DNA from 2 places in the Streptomyces sp. NPDC005281 genome. Region 2 is predicted to be linked to the other one. Evidence: predicted binding sites of a transcription regulator. Region 2 holds the regulator's gene; the other holds the start of a gene.

Region 1 (6,733 bases), on a different contig from region 2:
GCCGTACCGGGCGCGGCATTCCACCGCTCCCGTACGGGCCCTTGTGATCCGGGCCACGCTCCGGGCCGTCCGCGCTCGGGTCCGGGACCGCGCCGGGCCGGAGAAACGCCCGAGGGCGGCACCCTCCCTCGCGGGAAGGTGCCGCCCTCGGAACGTCAGGACGTTGATCGACCGGGGTCGATCAGAAGTCCATGTCACCGCCCGGCATGCCGCCCGGAGCGGCCGAGGAGGCCTTCTCCGGCTTGTCGGCGATGACGGCCTCGGTGGTCAGGAACAGCGCGGCGATGGAGGCGGCGTTCTGCAGGGCAGAGCGCGTGACCTTCGCCGGGTCGATGATGCCTTCGGCGATCATGTCGACGTACTCACCGGTCGCGGCGTTCAGGCCGTGGCCGACGGGAAGGTTGCGCACCTTCTCGACAATGACGCCACCCTCGAGACCACCGTTGACGGCGATCTGCTTGAGCGGGGCCTCCAGGGCCAGACGCACGGCGTTGGCGCCGGTCGCCTCGTCACCCGTGAGCTCGAGCTTCTCGAAGACCGAGGAAGCCTGGAGCAGGGCCACGCCACCACCGGCGACGATGCCCTCCTCGACGGCCGCCTTCGCGTTGCGAACGGCGTCCTCGATGCGGTGCTTGCGCTCCTTGAGCTCGACCTCGGTGGCGGCACCGGCCTTGATGACGGCCACGCCGCCGGCCAGCTTCGCCAGACGCTCCTGGAGCTTCTCGCGGTCGTAGTCCGAGTCCGAGTTCTCGATCTCGGCACGGATCTGGTTCACGCGGCCGGCGACCTGGTCGGCAGAGCCGGAGCCGTCGACGATCGTGGTCTCGTCCTTGGTGATGACGACCTTGCGGGCGCGGCCCAGCAGGTCAAGACCCGCGTTCTCCAGCTTGAGGCCGACCTCCTCGGAGATGACCTCGCCGCCCGTGAGGATGGCGATGTCGCCGAGCATGGCCTTGCGGCGGTCACCGAAGCCCGGGGCCTTGACGGCGACGGACTTGAAGGTGCCACGGATCTTGTTGACGACCAGGGTCGACAGGGCCTCGCCCTCGACGTCCTCGGCGATGATCAGCAGCGGCTTGCCGCCCTGCATGACCTTCTCGAGGAGCGGGAGCAGGTCCTTCACGTTCGCGATCTTGGAGTTCGCGATCAGGATGTACGGGTCGTCGAGGACGGCCTCCATACGCTCCATGTCGGTGGCGAAGTACGCCGAGATGTAGCCCTTGTCGAAGCGCATACCCTCGGTGAGTTCCAGCTCCAGACCGAAGGTCTGGGACTCCTCGACGGTGATGACGCCTTCCTTGCCGACCTTGTCCATCGCCTCGGCGATGAGCTCGCCGATCTGGGTGTCGGCGGCGGAGATGGAGGCCGTGGAAGCGATCTGCTCCTTGGTCTCGACATCCTTGGCCTGCTCGAGCAGGGCACCGGAGACGGCCTCGACGGCCTTCTCGATACCGCGCTTGAGGGCCATCGGGTTGGCGCCGGCGGCGACGTTGCGCAGACCCTCGCGCACGAGCGCCTGGGCGAGAACGGTCGCCGTGGTCGTACCGTCACCGGCGACGTCGTCCGTCTTCTTGGCGACTTCCTTGACCAGCTCGGCGCCGATCTTCTCGTACGGGTCCTCGAGCTCGATCTCCTTGGCGATGGAAACACCATCGTTGGTGATCGTGGGCGCGCCCCACTTCTTCTCGAGGACGACGTTACGGCCCTTGGGGCCGAGGGTGACCTTGACGGCGTCGGCGAGCTGGTTCATCCCGCGCTCGAGACCGCGCCGTGCCTCCTCGTCGAACGCGATGATCTTGGCCATGTGAAGTGGTCCTCCCGGACGGGGTGGATTGCTCCGGATCGTGCCCGCGCCCGCGACGGACGGCCTGCAAGCCTTGTGGTTCCTTGCCCCACAGGCCCGCGGGCCTCGCTGACCCGATCCAAATTCTGTCACTCTCACTGGGAGAGTGCTAACGCCAATGATTAGCACTCGACCCCCCCGAGTGCAAGGTGCCCTCGCGAAGCGAGCCCGTTGGGGGGTGGCGGTCGGGCGACGGGCGGGCGCAGGGTGCGCTCGCGAAGCGAGCCGTCCGGCAACGGGTTGACGGGGGCGGCCGAGCACGCACGAGGGGCCCGCATCCCTGGTGGGATGCGGGCCCCTCGTGCGTGAGTTGAGTCGGTGGTCGTTCGCGCCCGGATCAGACGGCGAGTTTGACCATGTCCGCCTGCGGACCCTTCTGGCCCTGCGAGATCTCGAACTCCACTCGCTGACCCTCTTCAAGGGTGCGGTAGCCGTCCATCTGAATCGCGCTGTAGTGCACGAAGACGTCCGCACCACCGTCGACCGCGATGAAGCCGTACCCCTTCTCCGCGTTGAACCACTTGACGGTGCCCTGAGCCATGCCTAACTCCCCTATTACTGGCCCTTGCACAGATCCACACTTCGCGGATCCGGGTCAGACCTCACCCCCCATTGGTTGGGGGTGTGCGCCGGAACGCGTCGACCGCGGCTGAATGTATCTGTCCAACTGCCCTCTGCAACAGGTCAATCGGACGAGAATTCTGGGCATGGCTGATCAATGATATGCGGAGGACATGCAAGAATCCGGGGCAAGTCGGGCCCCATAAATGCCATAAAGTGCCCAAAAAGGCGAGCTACTTTGGCTACTTCTTGTCGGCCGGCGAATGCTCACTCATATGCGCCCGGCATGAAACCAACATCAAAAGCGGAGTGGCTTCCCCAACTCTAGCGCGTTCAACCCTACAGAATTGCCCCCTCCGCTTGTCTTACGGAGGGGGCAATTATGTGAACGCAATGTGTTCGGCATTACCGAGGGTAACGATCAGCCTCCGGCGACGGCCGGAATGATCGAGACGCCCACACCGTCCGGGGTCGCCGTCTCCAGACCCTGCTCGAAGCGCACGTCGTCGTCGTTGACGTACACGTTCACGAAGCGGCGCAGCTTGCCCTGGTCGTCCAGAACGCGCGCGGCGATGCCCGTGTGGTTCTTCTCCAGGTCGCCGATGACCTCGGCGAGGGTCGCGCCCTCGGCCGTCACCTCGGCGGCGCCACCGGTGTAGGTGCGCAGGATGGTGGGGATGCGGACGTTGACGCTCATGATGCGAGGCCAGCCTCTCGGAAGGAGTCGAGGTTCGGGCGGATGGTCGCGGTCAGCCCGGTGTCGGAGGCCACCGCGTCCAGGGTCTTGAGGCCGTCGCCGGTGTTCAGAACGACCGTGGTGAGGGCCGGGTCCAGGAGACCGTTCTCGATCAGCTTGCGGGTGACGCCGACGGTCACCCCGCCGGCGGTCTCCGCGAAGATGCCCTCGGTGCGCGCGAGCAGCTTGATCGCGTCGACGATCTGCTCGTCGTTCACGTCCTCCACCGCGCCTCCGGTGCGGCGCGCGATGTCCAGCACGTACGGCCCGTCCGCCGGGTTGCCGATGGCGAGCGACTTGGCGATGGTGTCCGGCTTCTGCGGCCGTACGACGTCGTGGCCCGCCTTGTAGGCGACGGAGACCGGGGAGCAGCCCTCGGCCTGGGCGCCGAAGATCTTGTACGGCCTGTCCTCGACGAGTCCGAGCTTGATCAGCTCCTGGAGGCCCTTGTCGATCTTCGTGAGCTGGGAGCCGGAGGCGATCGGCACGACCAGCTGGTCGGGGAGCTTCCAGCCGAGCTGCTCGCAGATCTCGTACGCCAGGGTCTTGGAACCCTCGGCGTAGTAGGGCCGCAGGTTGACGTTGACGAATCCCCAGCCCTCGCCGGCCGGGTCGCCGATCAGCTCGGAGCAGAAACGGTTCACGTCGTCGTAGTTGCCCTCGATGCCGACGAGTTCGCCGCCGTAGACCGCGGCCATGACGACCTTGCCCTGCTCCAGGTCGTGCGGGATGAACACGCAGGAACGGAAGCCGGCGCGGGCCGCAGCGGCGCCGACGGCTCCGGCGAGGTTGCCGGTGGAGGAGCAGGAGAGGGTGGTGAAGCCGAAGGCGCGGGCGGCCTCGATGGCCTGGGCGACGACGCGGTCCTTGAAGGAGTGCGTCGGGTTGCCGGAGTCGTCCTTGACGAACAGCTTTCCGGCGTCGACCCCGAGCTCACGGGCCAGGTTGTCGGCCTGGACGAGCTTGGTCCAGCCCGGGTTGATGTTCGGCTTGTCCGCCACGTCCGCGGGGACGGGCAGGAGCGGCGCGTAGCGCCAGATGTTCGCGGGTCCCGCTTCGATCTGCTTGCGGAGCTCTTCGGTGTCGTAGGCCGAGAAGTCGTAGGCGATCTCCAGCGGGCCGAAACACTCCTCGCAGGCGAAGACCGGGCCGAGCGGGACGCGGTGTCCGCACTCGCGGCAGGAAAGCGCCGCGGCCGGGCCGAGATCGACCGTTTCGGCGGAGTTCGTGGTGCTTGCAACTGTCTGCGCAGCCATGGAGGCGAGGCCCTTTCTCCTCATCTTCCTCACAGCGCACTTCGCCGTGAGACGGATTTGGCACCTTCCCGAGCCGGGAGCCTCGCGACGCGATCGACATCGATCGGTACGAGACCGGCTGGAGGGTTGCCGGGGCTTCATCGGGCCGTATCCCTCTGCCCCTCTGGATGAGCGGTATTTGATTGTTGAACTGTTGAACGCGATACACGCCCATGATCCAGGACATGCGATGGTCATGCGCGTTGTTCAAGACTGTAACCGAAGGCCAGGACAGTTGAGATAGTCGTCCGAACCGCGAGACGAGCCGATCGATCTGCCGCTGGCCGCAGCGGGCACGCCGATGAGAGCGTGTGATCAGACAGTGAGGAGCCGCAGACGGTGCTGAGAGAAGTCGAAAGCTGGCTGAGCACACGCTCCTGGTCCGTGACCGACCGACCGCTGCACAGGCTCATGGCGGCCAAACGCGTCAGCGGGTCGACGGTGAGTGTCGTGCTGCCCGCGCTCAACGAGGAGGAGACGGTCGGCGAGATCGTCGCGATCATCCGCCACGACCTGATGCAGCAGGTGCCGCTCGTCGACGAGATCGTCGTCGTCGACTCGGGCTCCACGGACCGCACCTCCGCGGTCGCCGCCGCCGCGGGCGCGCGGGTCGTGCACCGCGACGACATCCTGCCGCGGATTCCGGCCGTGCCCGGCAAGGGCGAGGTGCTGTGGCGGTCGCTGCTCGTGACGAGCGGGGACATCGTCTGTTTCATCGACGCGGACCTCAAGGAGTTCTCGTCCGACTTCGTCTCCGGCATCGTGGGCCCGCTGCTCACCGATCCCGGCGTGGACCTGGTCAAGGCGATGTACGACCGCCCGCTGGCCGGCACCGGCGGGCAGGGCGGCCGGGTCACCGAGCTGATGGCCCGCCCCCTGCTGAACATGCACTGGCCCCAGCTCGCGGGCTTCGTCCAGCCGCTCGGCGGCGAGTACGCGGCCCGCCGCTCCCTGCTCGAACAGCTCCCCTTCCCCGTCGGCTACGGCGTGGAACTCGGCATGCTCGTCGACTCCCTGCACCTGGTGGGTCTCGACGCCCTCGCCCAGGTCGACGTCGGGGTGCGCAAGCACCGCCACCAGGACGGACAAGCGCTGGGCCGGATGGCCGCGGCGATCTACCGCACCGCCCAGCTCCGGCTGGCCCGCGGCCACCTGATCCGGCCCTCCCTCACCCAGTTCGAGCGCGGCCGGGACGGTTTCCGGCCGCGCACGTACTCCGTGGACACCGAGGAAAGGCCGCCGATGACCGAAATCTCCGAGTACCAGCGGCGCAAGGCCGCCTAGACCGGCCCGGACGGCCGCGATCGCATACGGCCGAAGGGCGCGTTTGAGCGTTTCGACACGGGGCTAGGTTTCGAGGCATGGCTTCAACGCATGGTGCCCACCGGATTCTGGTCGCGTCCAACCGCGGCCCGGTCACGTACGAGGTACGAGAGGACGACTCGCTGCACGCCAGGCGCGGCGGCGGCGGACTCGTCTCGGGACTCTCGGCGATCGGGCCGGAAGCGGGCGCCCTCTGGGTGTGCTCCGCTCTCGGCGACGGCGACCGCGAGGCCGTCAGGCGCGGAGTCGGCGAGGACGGCGTTCGCATGCTCGCCATCGACGGCGAGGTGCACGCCGACGCCTACAACGGCATCGCCAACTCCGTGCTGTGGTTCGTCCACCACATGCTCTACCAGACCCCGCTGGAGCCGGTCTTCGACGCGGAGTTCCGGAGCCGGTGGGAGTCGTACCGGACCTACAACCGCGCCTTCGCCGAGGCGCTGGCCGAGGAGGCTGCCGAGGGCGCGGCGGTGCTGGTCCAGGACTACCACCTGTGCCTGGTGCCCGGGATGCTCCGCGAACTGCGCCCCGACCTGCGCATCGGCCACTTCTCCCACACCCCGTGGGCACCCGAGGACTACTTCCGGATGCTCCCCGACGACATCAGCGCGGAGCTGATGGCGGGCATGCTCGGCGCCGACCGGGTGGCCTTCCTGACCTGGCGGTGGGCCACGGCGTTCCTGCGCTGCGCGGAGACGGCCGCCCCCGGGCGCCGTACCGGGTCCTGGTCATCGGGGGCGCCCCGGGCGGTCGTGCACCTGGACGGCGCAGGGGCGCCCCTGCGGGAGACCCTCATCGGGGTGCACGGCCTCGGCGCGGACGCCGAGTTCCTGCGCGAACGCTCGCACCGGGCGGACGTCGAGGAACGGATGGCCGCGCTGCGCGAGGAGATCGGCGCGGACCGCAAGGCGATCGTGCGCGTCGACCGGACCGAGCTGTCCAAGAACATCGTGCGGGGGCTGCTGGCGTACCGGC
Region 2 (6,733 bases):
GTCGCCCCCGACTGGGGCTTGAGGCCGAGGACTTCGGAGTAGAAGCGGTAGCAGGCGGCGAAGTCGGAGACGAGCAGTCGTACCTGAGCGAGTTCCATGGATTCCCCGGTGGAGTTGCGGTCGGTGCGGCCGGTCCTGCGCGCGGTGGGTCAGGACCAGCGGCCGGTGCGGGCCAGCAGCAGTGCGGTGGCCACGGTGCCGGCCGTCGAGGTGCGCAGCACCGTCCGCCCCAGGTGGAAGGTCCTCGCGCCGGCCTCGGTGAAGAGCGCGACCTCTTCGGCGGAGATCCCGCCCTCGGGGCCGACCACCAGGACGATCTCGCCGGAGGCGGGCAGCGCGGCGGTCGCGAAGGGCTCGGTTTCCAGCGCAGTGTCCTCGTGGAGCACGGCGGCGAACTCGGCTTTGGCGAGAAGTGCGGCAACCTGCCTGGTCGTCATCGCGTCCGCGACCTCCGGGAAGCGCGCCCGGCGGGACTGCTTGCCGGCCTCCCGGGCGGTGGCCCGCCACTTGGTGAGCGCCTTCAGGCCCCGCTCGCCCTTCCACTGCGTGATGCAGCGGGAGGCGGCCCAGGGGACGATGGCGTCGACGCCGGTCTCGGTCATGGTCTCGACGGCCAGCTCGCCCCGGTCGCCCTTGGGCAGGGCCTGGACGACCGTGATGCGCGGCTCCTCGGCCGGCTCCTCGGTGACCGCGCCCATCCGTACGATCAGCCGGTCCTTGCCCTCGGTGCCGAGGACCACGCAGTCCGCCCGGCGCCCTTCTCCGTCGGTGAGGACGACGTCCTCACCGCTGTGCAGCCGTTTCACGGAGACGGCGTGCCGTCCCTCGGGTCCGTCGAGGACATGGCGACCCTCGCCGTCCGTGTCGAAGTGCTCGACCAGGAACACCGGTGCCGTCATCGGGCCGCACCCTCTTCCGGGGTCTCGGCGGCGGCCGACAACGCTGTCCCGGCGGCCGCGATCTCTGCGTTCAGTACCTCCACCAGCTGCCCGGCGGGCAGGTCACGCGCCATGCGGTGACCCTGCCCCGCCCACAGTGCCATGCCCTGCGCGTCGCCCGCCTTGGCGGCCGCCTTGCGCAGCGGCAGGGTGAGGTGGTGGATCTCGGGGTAGGCGGCGGGGGCGTACGGGCCGTGCTCGCGCATGAAGCGGTTGGCCAGCGCGCGCGCCGGACGTCCGGAGAAGGCGCGGGTGAGCTCGGTGCGTACGTAGAGGGGGTCGGTCAGCGCCTGCTTGTGCACGGTGCCTGCGCCGGACTCGGGGGTCGCGAGGAAGGCCGTGCCGAGCTGGGCCGCGTTCGCGCCTGCGGCGAGGACCGCGGCGATCTGGCTGCCGCGCATGATGCCGCCGGCCGCGACGACCGGGATGTCCACCGTCCCGCGGACCTGTGCGACCAGGGTGAGCAGGCCGACGCCCGTGCCGTCCGTCTCCGGGTTGTCCCGGTGGGTGCCCTGGTGTCCCCCGGCCTCGATGCCCTGGACGACGACCGCGTCGGCTCCGGCCCGCTGGACGCCGAGTGCTTCCTCGGCGGTGGTGGCGGTGACCAGGGTGAAGGTGCCGGCGCGGCGCAGCGCCTCCAGCACCTCGGGCTTCGGCACGCCGAAGTGGAAGGAGACGGCGGCCACCGGGTTGTCGAGGAGGACGGCGAGTTTGGCGTCGTAGCCGTCGTCGCGTCCGCTGTCCGGATCACCGAGCTCGGTCTCGTACCAGGCGGCCTCACCGGCGAGCTGGTTGGCGTACACCTCGACCGAGGCGGCATCCGCGTGCTCGGGCTGCGGGAGGAACAGGTTGACGCCGAAGGGACGACCGGTCAGCCCGCGCAGCTGCTTGATCTCCTGGTACATGCCGTCGGCCGTCTTGTACCCGGCGGCGAGGAAGCCGAGCCCGCCGGCCTCGGAAACGGCGGCCGCGAGCTGCGGGACGGAGACTCCGCCCGCCATGGGGGCCTGCACGATCGGGTGAGGGAAGAGATCGGTCAGCGCGGAGGACATGACGGCATGTTGTCACGTCCCCCGGACAAGTCCGAATCCGGTCGTCCGCCCGGATCCGGCCCTCGAAGCAAAAGGGCACGGGGTGGTCTCCACCCCGTGCCCCGCCTGGATCAACGGCCGTTGAAGGCGTCCTTCAGCCGGGAGAAGAGCCCCTGCTGACCGGGCTGGAACTGACCGGTGGGCCGCTCCTCCCCGCGCAGCAGGGCGAGCTCGCGCAGCACCCGCTCCATCTCCGGGTCGAGCTTGGTCGGCGTGGTGACCTCGACGTGCACGATGAGGTCGCCGCGGCCGCCGCCGCGCAGGTGGGTGATGCCACGGCCGTGCAGCGGGATCGACTGGCCGGACTGCGTGCCCGGACGGATGTCGACCTCCTCCATGCCGTCGAGGGTCTCCAGCGGCACCTTGGTGCCGAGGGCCGCCGCGGTCATCGGGAGGGTGACCGTGCAGTGCAGGTCGTCGCCGCGCCGCTGGAAGGTCGAGTGCGGCAGCTCGTGGATCTCGACGTACAGGTCTCCGGCGGGGCCGCCGCCGGGGCCGACCTCGCCCTCGCCCGCGAGCTGGATCCGGGTGCCGTTGTCGACACCGGCCGGGATCTTGACCGTGAGGGTGCGACGGGAGCGGACCCGGCCGTCGCCCGCGCACTCGTGGCACGGGGTCGGGACGACGGTGCCGAAGCCCTGGCACTGCGGACACGGCCGCGAGGTCATGACCTGGCCGAGGAAGGACCGCGTCACCTGGGACACCTCGCCGCGGCCGCGGCACATGTCACAGGTCTGCGCGGAGGTCCCCGGTGCGGCGCCCTCGCCGTTGCAGGTGCCGCAGACGACGGCCGTGTCGACCTGGATGTCCTTCGTGGTGCCGAAGGCCGCCTCGTCGAGCTCGATCTCCAGCCGGATCATGGCGTCCTGGCCGCGGCGGGTGCGCGAGCGCGGTCCGCGCTGCGACGCCGTGCCGAAGAAGGCGTCCATGATGTCGGAGAAGTTCCCGAAGCCGCCCGCGCCGAAGCCGCCGGCCGCGCCGCCCTGCTGGGACAGCGGGTCACCGCCGAGGTCGTAGACCTGCTTCTTCTGCGGGTCCGACAACACCTCGTAGGCGGCGTTGATCTCCTTGAAGCGCTCCTGCGTCTTCGGATCGGGATTGACGTCCGGGTGCAGCTCGCGAGCGAGCCTCCGGAACGCCTTCTTGATCTCGTCCTGGGACGCGTCGCGGCGCACGCCGAGCACGGCGTAGTAGTCCGTGGCCACCTATGACTCCGCCAGGATCTGTCCGACGTACCGTGCCACCGCTCGTACCGCTCCCATCGTTCCCGGGTAATCCATGCGGGTCGGGCCGACCACGCCGAGTTTGGCTACTGCCTCGCCGCCCGAACCGTAGCCGACGGAGACCACGGACGTGGAGTTGAGTCCCTCATACGCGTTCTCGTGCCCGATTCGCACGGTCATGCTCGAATCTCCGGCCTCTCCAAGCAACTTGAGGAGCACGACCTGCTCCTCCAACGCCTCGAGCACCGGCCGGATGGTGAGAGGGAAGTCATGTCCGAATCGCGTCAGATTGGCGGTGCCGCCGATCATCAGCCGCTCCTCGGTCTCCTCGACGAGTGTCTCCAGCAGTGTGGAGAGCACCGTCGAGACCGTACCCCGGTCCTCCGCCTCGAAGGCTTCGGGGAGGTCCTGGACGAGCGGCGGGACGTCCGCGAAGGGGCGTCCCGCGACCCGGCTGTTGAGCCGGGCGCGCAGGTCCGCGAGCGACGTCTCACCGAACGGCGCAGGGCAGTTGATCATGCGCTGTTCGACCCGGCCGGTGTCCGTGATCAGCACGAGCATCACCCGCGCGGGGGCGAGTGAGAGCAGCTCCACATGACGCACGGTCGAGCGGGTCAGCGAGGGGTACTGCACGACGGCGACCTGCCGGGTGAGCTGCGCGAGCAGCCGCACGGTCCGTCCGACGACGTCGTCCAGGTCGACCGCGCCGTCCAGGAAGTTCTGGATGGCGCGGCGCTCGGGCGCGGTCATCGGCTTGACGCCGGCGAGCTTGTCGACGAAGAGGCGGTAGCCCTTGTCCGTGGGGATGCGCCCGGCGCTGGTGTGCGGCTGGGCGATGTACCCCTCGTCCTCCAGGACCGCCATGTCGTTGCGGACGGTCGCGGGCGAGACGCCGAGACGGTGCCGCTCGGTGAGCGCCTTGGAGCCGACCGGCTCCTCGGTGCCCACGTAGTCCTGGACGATGGCGCGCAGCACCTCGAGCCTGCGTTCACTGAGCATCGCGCACCTCCAGAAGTCGACTCGATGGTCTTCGTGGCCTTCGTGGCCTTCGTGGCATTCGCCTGGCACTCAGCGCACGCGAGTGCCAGCGTTCCCCGGCCCAGTGTACGGCGGTGAGGCACGACCCGGGCAAGGGCGGGCCTGCGATGTCGTACACGGCACCCGATCACCGTTAGCGTCGCCGCATGAGGCTGACTTGGGAAGAGCTGGGGTGGGAAAGGGTGGCGCCCGGTGTCGGGCGACGGCGGCTTCCGGACTGGGACTGCACGGCCGGGCTCGTCGTCGGTGAGGCGGCGGCACTGATGATCGACGCCGGGTCGAGCCTCGCGGAGGGCGCCCGGCTGCGCGCCGAGGCGCAGGCGCTCGCCGGCCGGCGTGTGACCCTTCTCGCTCTCACACACCCTCATTTCGACCATGTCTTCGGCGCCGCGGTGTTCGCGGGCGCGGAGACTCTCGTCGCGGACGGCTCGTCCGAGGTGTACGGGAACGGCCGCGACGAGCTGTGCGCGGACGCGGTGCGCAACGGGCTGGATCCGGGGGCGGCGGCGGAGGCGGCCGACGCCCTCGTGCGCCCGCGGCGGTTCGTCCGGGACACGTGGGACCTGGAACTCGGCGGCGGGGTCCGGGTCCGGCTGGTGCGGACGGGCGAGGGCCACACCGCCCAGGACCTCGTGGCCGTCGTGCCGGGCGACCCGGCGGTGGTGTTCTGCGGCGACCTGGTCGAGGAGTCGGGCGAGCCGCAGGCGGGCCCCGACGCCGTGCCCTCGCGCTGGCCGGCCGCTCTGGACCGGCTGCTGGAACTGGGCGGCGAGGACGCGCTGTACGTCCCCGGGCACGGGGCGGTCGTGGACGCCGCGTTCGTACGTGCCCAACGGGACGCCCTGGCCACACGCTTCGGCGTGCCGGGCTCCGGGGCGGGTGGTTCCGGGGACTCGGCAGTCTCTGGAGCGGGGAGTTCCGGGGGCTCGGCGGGGTCAGGGGCGGCCGGTTCGGGAAGCTCGGCAGGGTCCGGGGCGGCCGGTTCCGGAGGGGCGGCCGGTTCCGACGTGGCCGGATCCGGATGCTCGGCAGGGTCCGGAGTGGCCGGATCCGGAGGCTCGGCCGGTTCCGGGGTGGCCGGTTCCGGCGTGTCGTGGTGAGGGGCGCCGGGATTCTCCTATCGTCATCCGAATGCGCCAGTACCCTCCGGACCTGACCCCGCCGTGGAAGAAGCCCCGGTCCGTTCCCGAGGTCCCGGCGGACCCCGGTCTGGTCGTCGAGGAGCCCGGCACCGGCTTCTGCGGCGCGGTGATCCGCTGCGAGGCGGGCACGGTGACCCTGGAGGACCGCTTCGGCAAGCACCGGGTGTTCCCGCTGGAGCCGCTCGGTTTCCTCCTGGAGGGCAGGGTGGTGACGCTCGTACGCCCGGCGCCCGCGGCTCCCGTACGCCCCAGCCGTACGGCCTCCGGCTCGGTGGCCGTGCCGGGCGCGCGCGCCCGGGTCGCGCGGGCGGGACGCATCTACGTCGAGGGCCGCCACGACGCCGAACTGGTCGAGCGGGTCTGGGGCGACGACCTGCGCGTCGAGGGCGTCGTCGTGGAGTACCTGGAGGGTGTCGACGACCTCCCGGCGGTGGTCGGCGCGTTCGCCCCCGGCCCGGACGCCCGGCTCGGCGTCCTCGTGGACCACCTGGTCCCCGGTTCGAAGGAGTCCCGGATCGCGGAGGCGGTCACGAGCGAACACGCCCTGGTGCTCGGCCACCCGTACATCGACGTCTGGGAGGCCGTGAAGCCGTCCTCCGTGGGCATTCCGTCCTGGCCCCGGGTCCCGCGCGGCCAGGACTGGAAGACGGGCGTCTGCCGGGCCCTGGGCTGGCCGGAGAACACCGGCGCGGCCTGGCAGCACATCCTGTCCCGGGTCCGCTCCTACAAGGACCTGGAGCCGGAACTCCTGGGCCGCGTGGAGGAACTGATCGACTTCGTCACCGCGCCGGAGTGACGGGCCTTCCGGGGCCGCGCCCGGGGCCGGCGCCAGCGGTGTTCAGTCCACCAGGTCCCGCACGACGGCGTCCGCGAGGAGGCGGCCGCGCAGGGTGAGGACGGCACGGCCGACGTCGTACGGACCGGCTTCGAGGAGCCCGTCGGACAGCGCGCGACGGGAGGCCGCGAGGCCGTCGGGGCGGAGCAGGGAGAGCGGGCAGCCCTCGCGCAGCCGCAGTTCGAGGAGGATCCGCTCGACCCGGCGGTCCTCGTCGGACAGGAGCTCGCGCCCCGCGCCCGGGGAGCGGCCGGAGGCAAGCGCGGCTGCGTACGCCCCGGGATGTTTCACGTTCCACCAGCGAACACCGCCCACGTGGCTGTGCGCGCCGGGGCCCGCGCCCCACCAGTCGGCGCCCCGCCAGTAGAGCTCGTTGTGCAGGCAGCGGCTGTCCGACGAGCCGGCGGTGGCCCAGTTCGACACCTCGTACCAGTCGAAGCCCGCCGCCGACATCACCTCGTCCGCG

What was found. The regulator HrcA, encoded in region 2, represses chaperone genes, less so after heat shock. The targets are predictions, from matches to a motif close to TTNGCACTCNGNNNNNCNGAGTGCNAA.
Region 1: groL (chaperonin GroEL) is a predicted target of HrcA. The motif match lies at 1,930-1,956, and genes of this name have one in related genera.

The regions. Positions count from the first base shown of each region.
Region 1 is NZ_JBEXGX010000001.1:456,408-463,140, forward strand. Features, by position in the region: gene groL (chaperonin GroEL) at 182-1,804, opposite strand; gene ABZV42_RS01955 (cold-shock protein) at 2,181-2,384, opposite strand; gene ABZV42_RS01960 (MoaD/ThiS family protein) at 2,826-3,101, opposite strand; gene thrC (threonine synthase) at 3,098-4,396, opposite strand; SAM riboswitch class I at 4,414-4,570, opposite strand; gene ABZV42_RS01970 (glucosyl-3-phosphoglycerate synthase) at 4,775-5,719, shown strand; gene ABZV42_RS01975 (trehalose-6-phosphate synthase) at 5,797-6,733, shown strand, end outside.
Region 2 is NZ_JBEXGX010000010.1:59,319-66,051, reverse strand. Features, by position in the region: gene ABZV42_RS16065 (VOC family protein) at 1-98, opposite strand, end outside; gene ABZV42_RS16060 (16S rRNA (uracil(1498)-N(3))-methyltransferase) at 150-899, opposite strand; gene ABZV42_RS16055 (nitronate monooxygenase) at 896-1,990, opposite strand; gene dnaJ (molecular chaperone DnaJ) at 2,101-3,234, opposite strand; gene hrcA (heat-inducible transcriptional repressor HrcA) at 3,235-4,251, opposite strand; partial or broken gene ABZV42_RS16040 (MBL fold metallo-hydrolase) at 4,437-5,153, shown strand; gene ABZV42_RS16035 (DUF3097 domain-containing protein) at 5,422-6,228, shown strand; gene hemW (radical SAM family heme chaperone HemW) at 6,271-6,733, opposite strand, start outside.